2 regions of the Amycolatopsis sp. 3B14 genome follow, and region 2 is predicted to be linked to the other one. Evidence: riboswitches for the same ligand, from Rfam matches in the RefSeq annotation. Region 2 holds a riboswitch; the other holds the start of a gene.
The links. A riboswitch is a leader RNA that binds a small molecule or an ion and turns the genes downstream of it on or off. The one in region 2 is predicted to bind thiamine pyrophosphate.
Positions count from the first base shown of each region.

Region 1: another riboswitch for thiamine pyrophosphate. It lies ahead of ACCP09_RS17930 (thiamine ABC transporter substrate-binding protein); the one in region 2 lies ahead of thiC (phosphomethylpyrimidine synthase ThiC).

Region 1 is NZ_JBHZEN010000028.1:124,570-131,625, forward strand. It holds gene ACCP09_RS17900 (AlkA N-terminal domain-containing protein) at 1-1,018, opposite strand, end outside; gene ychF (redox-regulated ATPase YchF) at 1,125-2,207, shown strand; gene ACCP09_RS17910 (hypothetical protein) at 2,270-2,683, opposite strand; gene ACCP09_RS17915 (hypothetical protein) at 3,551-4,243, opposite strand; gene ACCP09_RS17920 (hypothetical protein) at 4,597-4,815, opposite strand; gene ACCP09_RS17925 (4a-hydroxytetrahydrobiopterin dehydratase) at 4,880-5,170, opposite strand; TPP riboswitch at 5,204-5,313, shown strand; gene ACCP09_RS17930 (thiamine ABC transporter substrate-binding protein) at 5,336-6,376, shown strand; gene ACCP09_RS17935 (ABC transporter permease) at 6,373-7,056, shown strand, end outside.
Region 2 is NZ_JBHZEN010000048.1:84,591-91,646, forward strand. It holds gene ACCP09_RS26120 (thiazole synthase) at 1-416, shown strand, start outside; gene ACCP09_RS26125 (MarR family winged helix-turn-helix transcriptional regulator) at 502-933, shown strand; gene thiD (bifunctional hydroxymethylpyrimidine kinase/phosphomethylpyrimidine kinase) at 1,093-1,926, opposite strand; gene thiD (bifunctional hydroxymethylpyrimidine kinase/phosphomethylpyrimidine kinase) at 1,952-2,767, opposite strand; gene thiC (phosphomethylpyrimidine synthase ThiC) at 2,767-4,410, opposite strand; TPP riboswitch at 4,403-4,529, opposite strand; gene ACCP09_RS26145 (MFS transporter) at 4,637-5,830, shown strand; gene ACCP09_RS26150 (TetR/AcrR family transcriptional regulator) at 5,773-6,333, opposite strand; gene ACCP09_RS26155 (alpha/beta fold hydrolase) at 6,423-7,056, shown strand, end outside.

The sequences.
Region 1 (7,056 bases), on a different contig from region 2:
GCACCAGCTCGAAACCGTCGGCGGCGCCGGGGACGCGGATGCCCGGGGTCGCGGCGACCGCCGGGGCCAGAGCCGGATCGCTGGCGAGCACGCGCGCGACGGCCTCGGGGTCGGCGTCCAGGTCCAGCAGACGCCGGGCCCGGGTGACGGCCGCGCCGAGGTCGCGGACGTCGGCGAGCCGCAGGTCGCAGCGCACGTGCCCGTCCTGTGGCGTCAGCGTCACCGTCGCGGCGCCGTGCGGGAGCCGGAGGGTGCGGGCGTAGCTGTGCTCGTCGACGGACTCCACGCCGGGCACGGCCCGGGCGGCGAAGAAGCCGAGGAGTCCGGCGGCGTCGAACGGCGGGCGGAACGGCAGTCGCAGGGACAGCCGGGTCCCGGCCGTGCCCGCTTCGGGCTCGGCGGCACCTGCGCGGCGGCGTGCCGCGGCCGCGGCCGTGCGCAGCTGCGACGGAGTGCGGGCGAAGACCTCGCGGATGGTGTCGTTGAACTGCCGGACGCTGGCGAAGCCGGCCGCGAACGCGACGTCGGCCAGCGGCAGCTCGGACAGCTCGATGAGCAGCCGCGCCGAGTGGGCCCGGTGCGCGCGGGCCAGTGCCAGCGGTCCCGCGCCGAGCTCGGTGGTGAGGACCCGGCCGAGCTGCCGCTCGGAGTAGCCGAGGCGGCGGGCCAGGCCGGGCACGCCCTCGCGCTCGACGACCCCGTCGGCGATCAGCCTCATGGCCCGTGCGGCGAGGTCGGCGCGCACGTTCCACTCCGGTGAGCCGGGCACGGCATCCGGCAGGCAGCGGCGGCAGGCGCGGAATCCGGCGGCTTGCGCCGCGGCGGCGGTCGGGTAGAACCGCACGTTCTCCTGCCGCGGGGTGAGCGCCGGGCAGGACGGCCGGCAGTAGATGCCGGTGGTGCGCACGGCCGTGATGAACTGGCCGTCGAAGCGGGCGTCGCGCGAGGCGACGGCGCGGTAGCACCGCTCGTTGTCGCGCCAGAGTGCCTGCTCGGCCGGTGCGGCGATGGCTGTCATGGGTTCGATCCTGCCAGCAGGTCAGGCACCTGACTGGCGGAATTCCGACATGGCCGTGAACGGGCGGCCGGGCCGGGTGGTGGGCCCGCCCCGTAGACTTCGGGCCGTGAGTCTGACCCTCGGTATCGTCGGCCTGCCCAACGTCGGCAAGTCGACCCTGTTCAACGCGCTGACCCGCAACGACGTGCTCGCCGCGAACTACCCGTTCGCCACGATCGAGCCGAACGTCGGCGTCGTGCCGCTGCCCGACGAGCGTCTGGACAAGCTCGCCGAGATGTTCAGCTCCGCCCGCACCGTGCCGGCCACGGTGTCCTTTGTGGACATCGCAGGCATTGTCAAGGGCGCGTCCGAGGGTGCCGGGCTCGGCAACAAGTTCCTAGCGAACATCCGTGAGGCCAACGCGATCTGCCAGGTCATCCGCGTGTTCGACGACCCGGACGTGGTGCACGTCGACGGCCGGGTGGACCCGTCGTCGGACATCGAGACGATCAACACCGAGCTGATCCTCGCCGACCTGCAGACGCTGGAGAAGGCGCTGCCGCGGCTGGAGAAGGAAGCCCGGACGAAGAAGGAGAACCGGCCCGCGCTGGAGGCCGCGCAGAAGGCGAAGGACATCCTCGACAGCGGACGGACTTTGTTCTCCGCTCAGAAGGAGGTCGACACCGCGCTGCTGCGTGAGCTGAGCCTGCTCACCCTGAAGCCGTTCCTGTACGTCTTCAACGCCGACGAGGGCGTGCTGACCGACCAGGCGAAGCGCGAGGAGCTGACGAAGCTGGTCGCCCCCGCCGACGCCGTGTTCCTGGACGCGAAGGTCGAGGCCGAGCTGCTCGAACTCGACGACGAGGAGTCGGTGCGCGAGCTGTTGGAGTCGGTCGGCCAGACCGAGCCCGGCCTGCACGCGCTGGCCCGCGCCGGGTTCCACACGCTGGGCCTGCAGACCTACCTCACGGCGGGCCCGAAGGAGTCCCGCGCGTGGACGATCCCGCAGGGCGCCACCGCGCCCCAGGCCGCGGGCGTCATCCACACGGACTTCGAGCGGGGCTTCATCAAGGCGGAGGTCGTGTCCTTCGACGACCTCGTGGAAGCCGGCTCGATGGCCGCCGCGCGCTCCGCGGGCAAGGTCCGGATGGAAGGCAAGGACTACATCATGGCCGACGGCGACGTGGTGGAGTTCCGCTTCAACGTCTGAGCCGGCCTGCGGCGCTGATGGCTATGCGGGATCGCGCGTTGACATGCGGGTGGGTTCGTTGCTCAGGAGGCAGGCATCCGGGCGTCGGCGAGTTTGAACAGCGTCGCGAACGCCAGGGCGAGCACCACGACGAGCCCCGCGTTGTGGATGGCTGCGCCAGGGCCCAGTTCGGTCACGTCCAGGAACGGGTACGGGTACCAGTCGGTGAAGGCGCCGCGACCGTCGACCACGAGATCCGCGCGCGCGGCCCGAACAGCAGCCACGCAGCGATCGTCGCCCACGGGGAGATGTAGTGGAAGCCGATGGTCGCGGACATGGTGGCTCCGGGTGAGGTGCACCTGGGGCGCCAGCACGATCGCGAACACCAGCCCGGTGATGAGGATCCCCAGGAGCGCGTCCAGCCGCGCCACGCGCCAGACCGGGCCGTCCAAAGTGGGGCGCCACACCGGCACCGGAGCAGCGGCGAGCACGACCATGTCGCTCTCGACGGTGAAGTAGCTGAAGAGCCGCCACAGGCGGACGCCAAGGCTGAGGCTTCCCCGGTCTGGCCGAGTTCGCGTCCGCGCCGCCGGTGAAGATCAGCGTCAGCGGGACGGCGAGCGAGGCGATCACGACGAGCGCGATGAGCCCGTGCCACCAGCGGGACAGGGCCCAGGACGTTCGAGGCGCGGGAACCACGTGACCGAAAGTAGCCCTCGATCCACGGAGCGCGAGCTCATGGCGTGAATGGCGATTCCGGGCGCGGGAGGTGGGGTGGCACGGGGGCCGTGGGGGTTCGGGCGGCTGGTGGCCCGTTCGCTGGTCCCGGGTGCGGGGTGGTGCCCCAACCCCAGGGGTCTCGCGCGAGTGGGGATATGGGGCGCGGGTTGCGGGCACGGGGCCTTGGTGCGGTGGCGCGGGAAGGGCGAGGCTGCCTGCCGCGGCGGTGGGGGTGCCGGGCGGGCGGGGAGCGTAGCCCGCGTGCCGCGTGCCGCGTGCCGCGTGCCGCGTGCCGCGTGCCGCGTGCCGCGTGCCGCGTGCCGCGTGCCGCGTGCCGGGCGCCGGGTGCCGGGTGCCGGGTGCCGGGTGCCGGGTGCCGCGTGCCGCGTGCCGGGCGCCGGGTGCCGGGTGCCGGGTGCCGCGTGCCGCATGCCGGGTGCCGGGCGGGCGGGGAGCGCGTAGCCCCCGTGCCGGGTGCCGGGTGTTGCGAGTCGTGCAGAGGCGGCGCGGGATCTGCTCGGGGGACAGCGCAGCCCCTGGCGGCTGGGCGACATTGGGAACACGGAGAACGCCCAGGCGGGGGAAGCCTGGGCGTTCTCCGTGAACCGACCGGGCGCACGGGCAGTGCCCGCACGCCGCGCCGATCAGCAGGTCACGTTCACCGTGCCGCTCGACTCGAACGACACGTGCACGTGGTCGTAGTGGTTGGCCGTGGCGTCGCCGCGGTCTTCCATGGTCGACCAGCCGCTGCCGTCGTTGTAGCGCTGCCTCCAGATCACGTACTTGACGTTGAACTCGGACTGGTTGGCCAGCACGTAATCCGCGATGGCGTTGCCCGTGGACGTGTCCACCATGAAGTCCAGCGCCAGGCCGCTGGGGTGGTCGCTCGTGCCGGAGCGGCCCGCTCGGCCGCCGATCTCGTCCACGCCGAACTTCGCGGCGATGTGGTTGCCCACCTTCGCCACATGGGGCAACGTGCCCTCGAGCACCGACGAGCAGGCGTTCGCCGCCTTGGTCGTCGTCTTCGGGGTCGTCGTCGTGGACTTCGGCGTCGACTTCGAAGTGGTCGACGGCGGGGGCGCCACGGACGGCGTGGTCGTCGACGGCGGGGGAGGCGGCGGCGGGGTGGTCGTGCTGCTCGACGTGCTCGTCGGGGCCGAGGTCGTCGGCAGCGGCTTCATCTGCGCCGCCATGCTGGCCGTGTCCTGCCTGCTGAAGTTACCGGTCAGCCAGACCGCGAAGCCCAGCACGAACGCCGCGGCCAGGCCGATCGCCAGGGGGACTTTCAGCGATTTCGCTTTGGATCTATGTCGACCCACCATTCGGAAGATCACCATTTTCGGGGAGGGGACTTTTCGGCCGTTCGGGGGATGGCCGCCCGTGACATTACGAATAGGACACGGAAATGTCACCAACGAGTGGTCATGGACACAGATCAACAGCGCATGAAAAAGGCCCGCCGGGGCACCGGCGGGCCGCTGACCTGCTGGGACTCAGCCCAGCGCGGCGAGCACGAGAACGGCGAGCAGAGTGATGGCGGTGGCCAGGCCGGTGACCCAGGCGCGCTGGACGGGCGACAGGGCGGGCGTGCTGTTCATGGCGGCGAACCTCGGGGTGAGCAGGGACTTCCGCGCGTGACAGCGCCCGCGACGCCCCCGTCGTTACAACCCGGCGGCCGACGTGACCGAAATCACTCCTGCGGTCCCCGATGTCGCGCCGTGTACCAGAACACGGCACCCGCCGCGGCGATCATCAACCCGAACGCCAGCGTCCCGACCACCACCGCCCGCGTCTCGCTCGGCGGTTCGACGGCGGCGGACGTGACCGCCGAAGCGGTCCCGGCGAGCACTCCCAGCAACAAGGCGACGGCGGCTCCCACGGCGGCCAGTCGCGTGACAACCTTCCTCATGGTGCGTTCCCTCCACCAGGGGCAACGCACGGGACCGGCCGCGAAGTTGCCGGTCCGGCCTAGATCACAGCGCGTCGATCGTGCTGTCGATCTGTTCGGCGAGCGACACGTCCTTCGCGGTGATGCCGCCCGCCGAATGGGTGCTGCACCGGAACGTCACGGTGCGCCACCGGATGTCCATGTCCGGGTGGTGGTTCACGCCCTCGGCGATCTCGGCGACGCGGTTGACCACCGCGATGGCCTGCGGAAAGTCGGCGAGTTCGGCCGTGCGCTCCAGCGCGTCGCCCGCGCGCTGCCAGTACGGCAGCTTGTTGAGGGCCTCGGAGATCTCGGTTTCGCTCAGTAGTTCCGCCATGTGCTCCATGGTGGTACGGCGGCGAGTACGCTGCACGGTTGCCACGGGAGTCCGGGTCCACCGGGCTGAGAGGCGGGTTCGCCCGCGACCGTTCGCACCTGATCCGGATCATGCCGGCGCAGGGAGGGCCCCGACCTTTCTCGCCGGAACGAGCGAGGAGTGGTCATGAGATTCCGCACGGGCGTCCTGGTCGGCCTTGTCGCCGCCCTGACCGCGGGCTGCACGCTGGCCGGCAACGACGCGGACAACGGCCCGGCCACGGTCACGCTCGTCACCCACGACTCGTTCGCCGCTCCGCAGCAGGTGCTCGACGCCTTCCAGCAGCAGACCGGCATCACGATCAACGTCGTGAAGAAGGGTGACGCGGGCGCGCTCACCAACACCCTGGTCCTCACGAAGGCCAACCCGATCGGCGACGCGGCCTTCGGCGTCGACTCGACCTTCGCGTCGCGCGCGCTCACCGAAGGCGTCTTCGCGCCCTACACCAGCCCCGAGGCCGACCGCGGCCCGCAGCGCTACGCCGTGGACTCCGAGCACCGCCTGTCGGCCGTCGACGTGGGCGACGTCTGCGTCAACGTCGACAGCACCTGGTTCGCCGAGCGCGGCATCCCGGAGCCCGCGACCTACGACGACCTGGTCAAGCCGGAGTACAAGGACCTGCTGGTCGTGGAGAACCCGGCCACCAGCTCGCCCGGCCTGGCGTTCCTGCTCGGCACCATCGCCCGCTACGGCGAGCAGAACTGGCAGGGCTACTGGACCCGGCTGAAGGACAACGGCATGCGTGCCGTCGCCGGCTGGGAGGAGGCCTACGGCCAGGACTTCTCCGGCTCCTCCGGCAAGGGGCCGCGGCCGATCGTGGTGTCCTACGCGTCCTCGCCCGCGGCGGAGATCGGCGAGGACGGCAAGCCGCGCACGAAGGCGCTGCTGGACACCTGCTTCCGTCAGGTCGAGTACGCCGGCGTGCTGGCCGGGTCGCCGAACGCGGACAAGGCCCAGAAGGTGATCGACTTCCTGCTGTCCCAGCAGTTCCAGGCGACGGTGGCGGAGAACATGTACGTCTACCCGGCGCGGGAGGGCGTCGCGTTGCCCGCCGCGTGGACGACGGCCGCCCCGCTGCCGCCGAACCCGGCGAGCCTGCCCGCTGAGACGGTGCAGGCCGGGCGTGAGCGGTGGATCGAGCAGTGGCGCTCCTTGCTCGGCCAGTGAGCCGTGCCGGGCTCGGGCTGGCGGCACTGGCTGTGCTGCCGCTCGGGTTCCTGGTCGTCTTCTTCGCCTGGCCGGTCGTCGCGATCCTGCGGCTGGGCTTCGCCGACGGCGGGGTGCTCGCCGCGCTGGCCGAGGGCGAGACGTGGCGGCTGGCGTGGTTCACGGTCGCGCAGGCCGCCGGTTCGACCCTGATCGCGGTGGTCGCCGGGTTGCCGGTCGCGTTCCTGCTGGCGCGCGTGCGGCTGCCCGGGGTGGCGGTCGTCCGGACGCTGGTGCTCGTCCCGTTCGTGCTGCCCACCGTGGTGGTGGGCCTGGCGTTCCGGGCGCTGTGGCCCGACGGCGGCTGGCTGTCCATCGTGCTGGCCAACGCGTTCTTCAACGTCGCCGTCGTCGGCCGCACGGTCGCCGGGCTGTGGGCGTTGCTGGACTCGCGGGCCGAGGACGCCGCCCGCGCGCTGGGCGCCTCCCGCTGGCGCGCGTTCCGCTCGGTGACGCTGCCCGCGCTGATGCCGGCGATCACGTCCGCGGCCGCCGTCGTGTTCCTGTTCTGCGCCACCAGTTTCGGCGTGGTGCTGATCCTCGGCGGCGCGCGGTACCGGACGCTGGAGACCGAGATCTACCTGCGCACCGAGAACCTGCTCGACCTGACCGGCGCGGCGGCGCTGTCGCTGGTGCAGATC
Region 2 (7,056 bases):
CACTCGACGCGGCCGAGCAGCTCGTCGCCGACGGCTTCACCGTGTTCGCCTACACCAACGACGACCCGGTGCTCGCGCTGCGGCTGGAGGAGGCCGGCTGTGCCGCGGTGATGCCGCTGGGCGCGCCGATCGGCACCGGGCTGGGCATCCGCAACCCGCACAACATCGAGCTGATCGTGGCCCGCGCGGGCGTGCCGATCATCCTCGACGCGGGAATCGGCACGGCGTCCGACGCGGCGCTGGCGATGGAGCTGGGGTGCGACGCGGTGCTGCTGTCCACGGCGGTCACCAGGGCACAGGACCCCGAACGGATGGCGTACGCGATGCGCTCGGCGGTGGTCGCCGGGCGGCTGGCGCGGCAGGCGGGCCGGATCCCGCAGCGGTTCTGGGCGCACGCGTCCAGCCCGCCGCGCTGAAAAACCCGGCTTCACCTCGGTTTGCCGCGGCGAGCACGTATGGTTTACCGCACCCGAGCGGTCGGCGAGGCGAAGGAGCTCGAGAGTGGTTGAGTCAACCGAGGATGTCGCTGGGCGGTTGTTCCTCGCCGTCGGCCGGCTGTCCCGGTCCCTGCGGCAGGCAGGCACACCAGGGCCCGGCCACGGCTCAATTTCCGCGCTGTCGACGCTGGTCGCCTTCGGGCCGATGCGGCTCGGCGACCTGGCGGCGAAGGAGGGCGTGGCGGCCGCGACGATGTCGCGGATTGTCGCCTCGCTGGTCGACGCGGGCTGGGCGAGCCGCGAGCCCGATCCCATCGACCGGCGCGCCTGGCTGGCGACGGCCACACAGCAGGGCGAGCGGATGCTGCTCGACCTGCGGTCCACGCGCGTGCACGAACTGCAGAAGCGGATCGACCGCCTGTCGCCGGAGCACCAGGCCGCGCTGGGGCAGGCGCTGCCGGCGCTGGAAGCACTGCTGGCCGGCGACGAGAGCTGACCACGCCCGGGATTTGGCGAGGAGGCGCCGCTCATGCCCCGGGCGGGTTGAATTCCCGCCTCGGAGTGCGTACTCGCGCCTGGGAGTGCGGAACTCGCGCGCCGGAGCGCGGAACCGCGGGCCTGACCGTGCCCGGCGGCCCGTGGCGTGGCCCGCGAGTCAGCGATCCTCCGGCGCCAGCCGCCAGAAGGCGGACACCGGGCCGACCTTCGCGCCCATCGGGTAGGAGTTCGCGACCGCGTTGCTGACGAACCACTTCCCGAACCGCGCGGCCTCCGGCACCGGCATGCCCCGCGCGAGGCCCGCCGTCAGCGCCGACGCCATCGCGTCCCCCGCGCCGTGCGTGTGCGGCGTGGAGAACCGCGGCCCGGGCAGTTCGACGAACGTGCGGCCGTCGTAGAGCAGGTCCACGCACTCCGGGTCACTGGTCAGGTGCCCGCTCTTCACCAGCACGTACTTCGGCCCGAGCTCCTTCAGCGCCACCGCCGCGTCGTGCATGCCCGCGCGGTCGGTCACCTCGATCCCGGTCAGCAGGCGCACCTCGTCCAGGTTGGGCGTGATCACCGCGGCCCGCGGCAGCAGCAGGTCCCGCAGCGCGGCCAGCCCGGCCGCGTCGAACAGCGGGTGCCCGTGCATCGACGCGGCCACCGGGTCGACCACGAACGGCACCTTCGAGTCCCGCCCGATCTCCGCCCGGTCGCACGCCTCCGCGACCGCCTCGATGATCTCGGCGGAGGCCAGCATCCCGGTCTTCGCCGCCTGCATGCCCATGTCCGCGGCGACCGCCTCGATCTGCCCGGCCACGATCCGCGCCGGGATGTCGGACCGGTCGTGCACGCCGAGCGTGTTCTGCACGGTCACTGCCGTGACCGCGACCAGGCCGTGCACCCCGCAGGTCAGGAACGTGCGCAGGTCCGCCTGCAACCCCGCGGCACCACCGGAGTCGGATCCGGCGATGGTCAGGGCGGCAGGCGGACTCGCGTTCTGGCTCATGCCCCCAGTGTCGCAAACCCGCCGATCAAGCGAGCCGCCAGAACGGGGACACCGGCCCGACGCCCTCGCCGAGCGGGTACGCCTCGGCGACGCACCGCTCGATGAACCGCTTGCCCTCGTCCACCGCGTCCGGCACCCCGAGCCCCTTGGCGAGGAACGCGGTGATCGACGAGGCCAGCGTGTCGCCGCCGCCGTGCGTGTGCGGCGTGTCGATCCGCCGCGCGGACAGCTCGATGAACTGCACGCCGTCGGACAGGAGGTCGACGCACTCCGGGTCGTCGTAGAGGTGCCCGCCCTTGACCAGCACCCACATCGGACCCAGAGCAAGCAGCGCCCGCGCCGCGTCGCGCTGGCTGGCCCTGTCGGTGACCTCGACGCCGGTGAGCAGCCGGACCTCGTCCAGGTTCGGGGTCACCAGCGTCGCGCGCGGGAACAGCTCCGTGCGGATGGCTTCCAGCGCCTCCTCACGCAGCAGGGCGTCCCCGTGCATCGACGCCGCCACCGGGTCCACCACGAACGGCACGTCCGCGTTGCGTCCGATGTGGACCTCGTCGAGCGTCTTGGCGACGGCGGTGATGATCTCCGCCGTCGCCAGCATGCCGGTCTTGGCCGCGTCCACGCCCATGTCCCCGGCCACGGCCTTGATCTGCGCCGACACCACGTCCGGCGGGATCTCGGTGAAGCCCTGCACGCCGACGGAGTTCTGCACGGTGACCGCGGTGATCGCGGTCATCCCGTGCACCCCGCAGGCGAAGAACGTCCGCAGGTCGGCCTGGATCCCCGCCCCACCGCCGGAATCGCTCCCGGCGATGGTCAGCGCGGTCTTCGGGGTGACGCTCATTACGGCTGGACCACCGGGAGGTAGACCTGCTTGCCGTTCTCGGCGAACTCGGCCGACTTCTCCTGCATCCCGGCCTCGATCGCATCCACAGTGGACAGCCCGTGCTCCTCGGCGTACTTGCGGACGTCCTGCGTGATCCGCATGGAGCAGAACTTCGGCCCGCACATCGAGCAGAAGTGCGCCGTCTTGGCGGGCTCGGCCGGCAGCGTCTCGTCGTGGAACGAGCGCGCGGTGTCCGGGTCGAGCGAGAGGTTGAACTGGTCGGTCCACCGGAACTCGAAGCGCGCCTTGGACAGCTCGTCGTCCCAGTCCTGGGCGTACTGGTGGCCCTTGGCGAGATCCGCGGCGTGCGCGGCGATCTTGTACGCGATCACGCCGGCCTTCACGTCGTCCCGGTTGGGCAGGCCGAGGTGCTCCTTCGGCGTGACGTAGCACAGCATCGCCGTGCCGTACCAGCCGATCTGCGCCGCGCCGATGGCCGAGGTGATGTGGTCGTAGGCCGGCGCGATGTCCGTCGTGAGTGGACCGAGGGTGTAGAACGGAGCCTCGCCGCAGAGCCGTTCCTCCAGCTCCACGTTCTCCTTGATCTTGTGCATCGGCACGTGGCCGGGGCCCTCGATCATCACCTGGACGTCGTGGGCACGCGCGATGTGGGTGAGCTCGCCGAGCGTCTCCAGCTCCGCGAACTGGGCGCGGTCGTTGGCGTCCGCGATCGAGCCGGGGCGCAGGCCGTCGCCGAGCGAGAACGTCACGTCGTAGGCGCGCAGGATCTCGCAGAGTTCCTCGAAGTGCGTGTAGAGGAACGACTCCTTGTGGTGCGCCAGGCACCACGCGGCCATGATCGAACCGCCGCGGGAGACGATGCCGGTTACCCGGTTCGCGGTCAGCGGGATGTAGCGCAGCAGCACGCCGGCGTGCACGGTCATGTAGTCCACGCCCTGCTCGCACTGCTCGATCACGGTGTCCCGGTAGACCTCCCAGGACAGCTTCGCCGGATCGCCGTCGACCTTCTCCAGCGCCTGGTAGATCGGCACGGTGCCGACCGGGACGGGCGAGTTCCGCATGATCCACTCGCGGGTTTCGTGGATGCGCTTGCCGGTGGACAGGTCCATGATCGTGTCGGCGCCCCAGCGGGTCGCCCACACCATCTTGTCGACCTCCTCCTCGACCGACGACCACACGGCCGAGTTGCCCATGTTCGCGTTGACCTTCACCAGGAAGTTCTTCCCGATGATCGCGGGCTCGCTCTCCGGGTGGTTGCGGTTGACGGGGATGACCGCGCGGCCCGCGGCCACCTCGTCGCGCACGAACTCGGGCGTTACCCGCTCGCGCGCGGCGATGAACTCCATCTCGCGGGTGATCACGCCGGCCTTCGCGAAGCCCAGCTGCGTGTTGTGCTCCCGGTTCGCGATCCACTCGGCACGCAGCGGCGCAAGTCCACTGTGGACGTCGATCGCGACGTCGGGGTCGGTGTACGGGCCGGAGGTGTCGTAGACGTCGAAGTGGTCGCCGTTGCTGAGTTCGATGCGGCGGGCCGGGACCTTCAGCCCGTTTTCGGTGTGGTGGTAGACCTTCCGGGACCCAGTGATCGGCCCGGTGGTCACGGTCGGCGCGACGTTCTTGCCGTTTTCCAGCGTCGTCACTAGAAATACTCCCTACGCCGGCATTACCCGGTCAGGTTCAGCGGTCGGCGGCGCCGGGTCCCAACGGACACCAGCCGCCCTCTCAGCCCGCCAAGGCGCGAGCTCCCGCGTGTTCGGTTGTCCGTCCGACCATGCCACGTCCCGCGGCAGACCTCAAGAGCACGACGGTGAGACCGCTCACCCGCGCTGGAGATTCACACCGATGTCAGCCTCTAGGTTGACGATCATGCGAACCACGGCCGCGCTGATCGCGCTCGGCGCCTGTCTCTTCGTGGTCGTCACGGCGGAGACGCTCGTGATCGGACTGCTCCCCGCGTTGTCGGCCGACCTGCGGGTGCCGGTGCCCTCGGCAGGCCTGCTCGTGGCCGGGTACGCGCTGACGGTGACCATCGGCGGTCCGCTCGTGACGGCCGCGACCCTGCGGGTCCCGCGCAAGGCGGCGCTGCTCGGGCTGGTCGCGGTGTTCGCGGCGGGCAACGCGCTCGCGGCGAGTGCGACCGGGTTCGGCGTGCTGCTGGCCGCGCGGGTGGTCACCGCGCTGACGCACAGCACGTTCTTCGCGATCGCGCTCGTGCTGGCCGCGTCGATGGTCCACCCGTCGAAGCGCGGGTGGGCTATCGCCTTCGTGTCGACCGGACTGAACCTCGCGACCGTCCTCGGCGCGCCACTGGGCACCCTCGTGGGCGAGGCGTACGGGTGGCGGACGTCGTTCTGGCTGCTGGCGGTCGTGGCGCTGGCCGCGATGGCGGCGGTCGCGCTGCTGGTGCCGGCCACCCGGACCGCGGAGCCGCCGCGGCTGGGGCCGGAGCTGCGGGCGCTCGTGACACGGCCGGTGCTGGTGCTGCTGGCGGTGACGCTGGTGGCGGAGACCGGGTTCTTCGTGGCCTACACCTACCTGTCGCCGATCCTCGGCCGGATCTTCCCGCCCGGCGGGGTGGTCGTGCTGCTCATGGTGTTCGGCGCGGGCGCGCTGTGCGGGAACCTGGCCGGTGGGCGGCTCGCGGACCGGTGGCCGTGGGCTTCGCTGCGGGTGCTCATCGCGGTGCTGGCGGCGGCGCTGGCCCTCTTCGCGGTGATCGCTTCGGTGCGAGCCGGGGCGGTGGTGGGCGTGTTCGCGCTGGGCGCGGTGGCGTTCGCGCTGGTCCCCGGGCTGCAGACGCGGGTGGTGGTGGCCGCCGCCGGAGCGCCGACACTCGCGGTCGCGGTCTACACGTCGATCTTCAACCTGGGCATCAGCGCGGGCGCGTGGCTGGGCGGGCGCGCGTTGTCGGCCGGCGTCGCGCTGGGCGCGCTGCCGTTGCTGGGCGCGGTCGGCGTGCTCGGCGGGCTGGCCGTGTCCGCTCTCCACCGCGGCGGAGGTCTTCAGTCCGGCCGGCGCAGCCCGGCGACGAGGAGGCCGACCAGGCGGCGTGCGTCGTAGGGGTGCTTGCTGTTCGCGCCCGCGCACAGGCCGCCGATGCCGCGCATCAGCTCGTAGGCGTCGAGGCCGCCGCGGATCTCGGCCGCCGCGGCTTCGAGTAGTCCCGTGCAGACCGGGACGAGCCGCTCCAGGAAGTAGGAGTGCAGGGGGTCGTAGCAGGGGTCGTCGGACTGCAGCACCGCGGGCAGGCCCTGCTTGGTGATCACGAAGTCGACGAACCGGTCGAGCCACTCCGCGAGGGCTGCGTACGGGGTCGCGCTCGCGGCGAGCAGCGCCGGACCGGCCTCGGCGAGCGCCTCCACCTGGTGCCGGTAGACGGCGATGATCAGGTCCGCCCGCGTGGGGAAGTGGCGGTAGATCGTGGCGGTCCCGACGCCCGCCTTGGCCGCGATGTCGCGGATCGGCGCCTCCACCCCGGACGCGACGAAGACCGCGGCCGCCGCGTCGAGCAGGGCTTTCTGGTTGCGCCGCGCGTCGGCCCGCTTGGGTGCGCTGTCGTCCACGGCCCCATTCTCCCACCCGGTGCTAGCTAAGCGGGACACTGTCCCGTATGTTAACCGGGACAGTGTCCCGTTTCTGATCGGAGCGAACAATGACGACCTACCTGCTGGTGCACGGCGCGTGGCACACCGGGGAGTGCTGGACGCGGGTGAGGCCGTTGCTGGAGGCGGCCGGGCACCGCGTGCTCGCGCCGACGTTGACCGGCTACGGCGACACGGCGCACCTGGCCGGCCCCGAGGTCGGCCTCGACACGCACGTCGCGGACGTGACCGGGCTGATCCGCGAGGAGGACCTCACCGACGTGGTGCTCGTCGGGCACAGCTACGCCGGGCTGGTGATCTCGTCGGTGGCGAACGAGCTGCCGGACCGGGTCGCGCGGCTGGTGTACCTGGACGCGATGGTCCCGGAGGACGGCGAATCCGCGGCGGACGTCCTGCCCGTCACCCAGGGGCTGATCGATCTGGCGCTGGCCTCCGACAGCGGCTGGCGCGTTCCGCCGATGCCCGAGCTGCCCCCGCCGGCCGGCCTGTTCGGCGTCACCGATCCCGACGACGTCGCCTGGTTGCGCACGATGCTGTCCGACCAGCCGGTGCGCTGCCTGCAGCAACCGGTGCGGCTGGACAACCCGGCGACGCGAGCGATCCCGCGGACGCACATCCACTGCACGGTGAAACCGGAGGGCTTCTCGCGCCGCCCCGTGCCCGCCGTGCAGCCCAACGGAACGC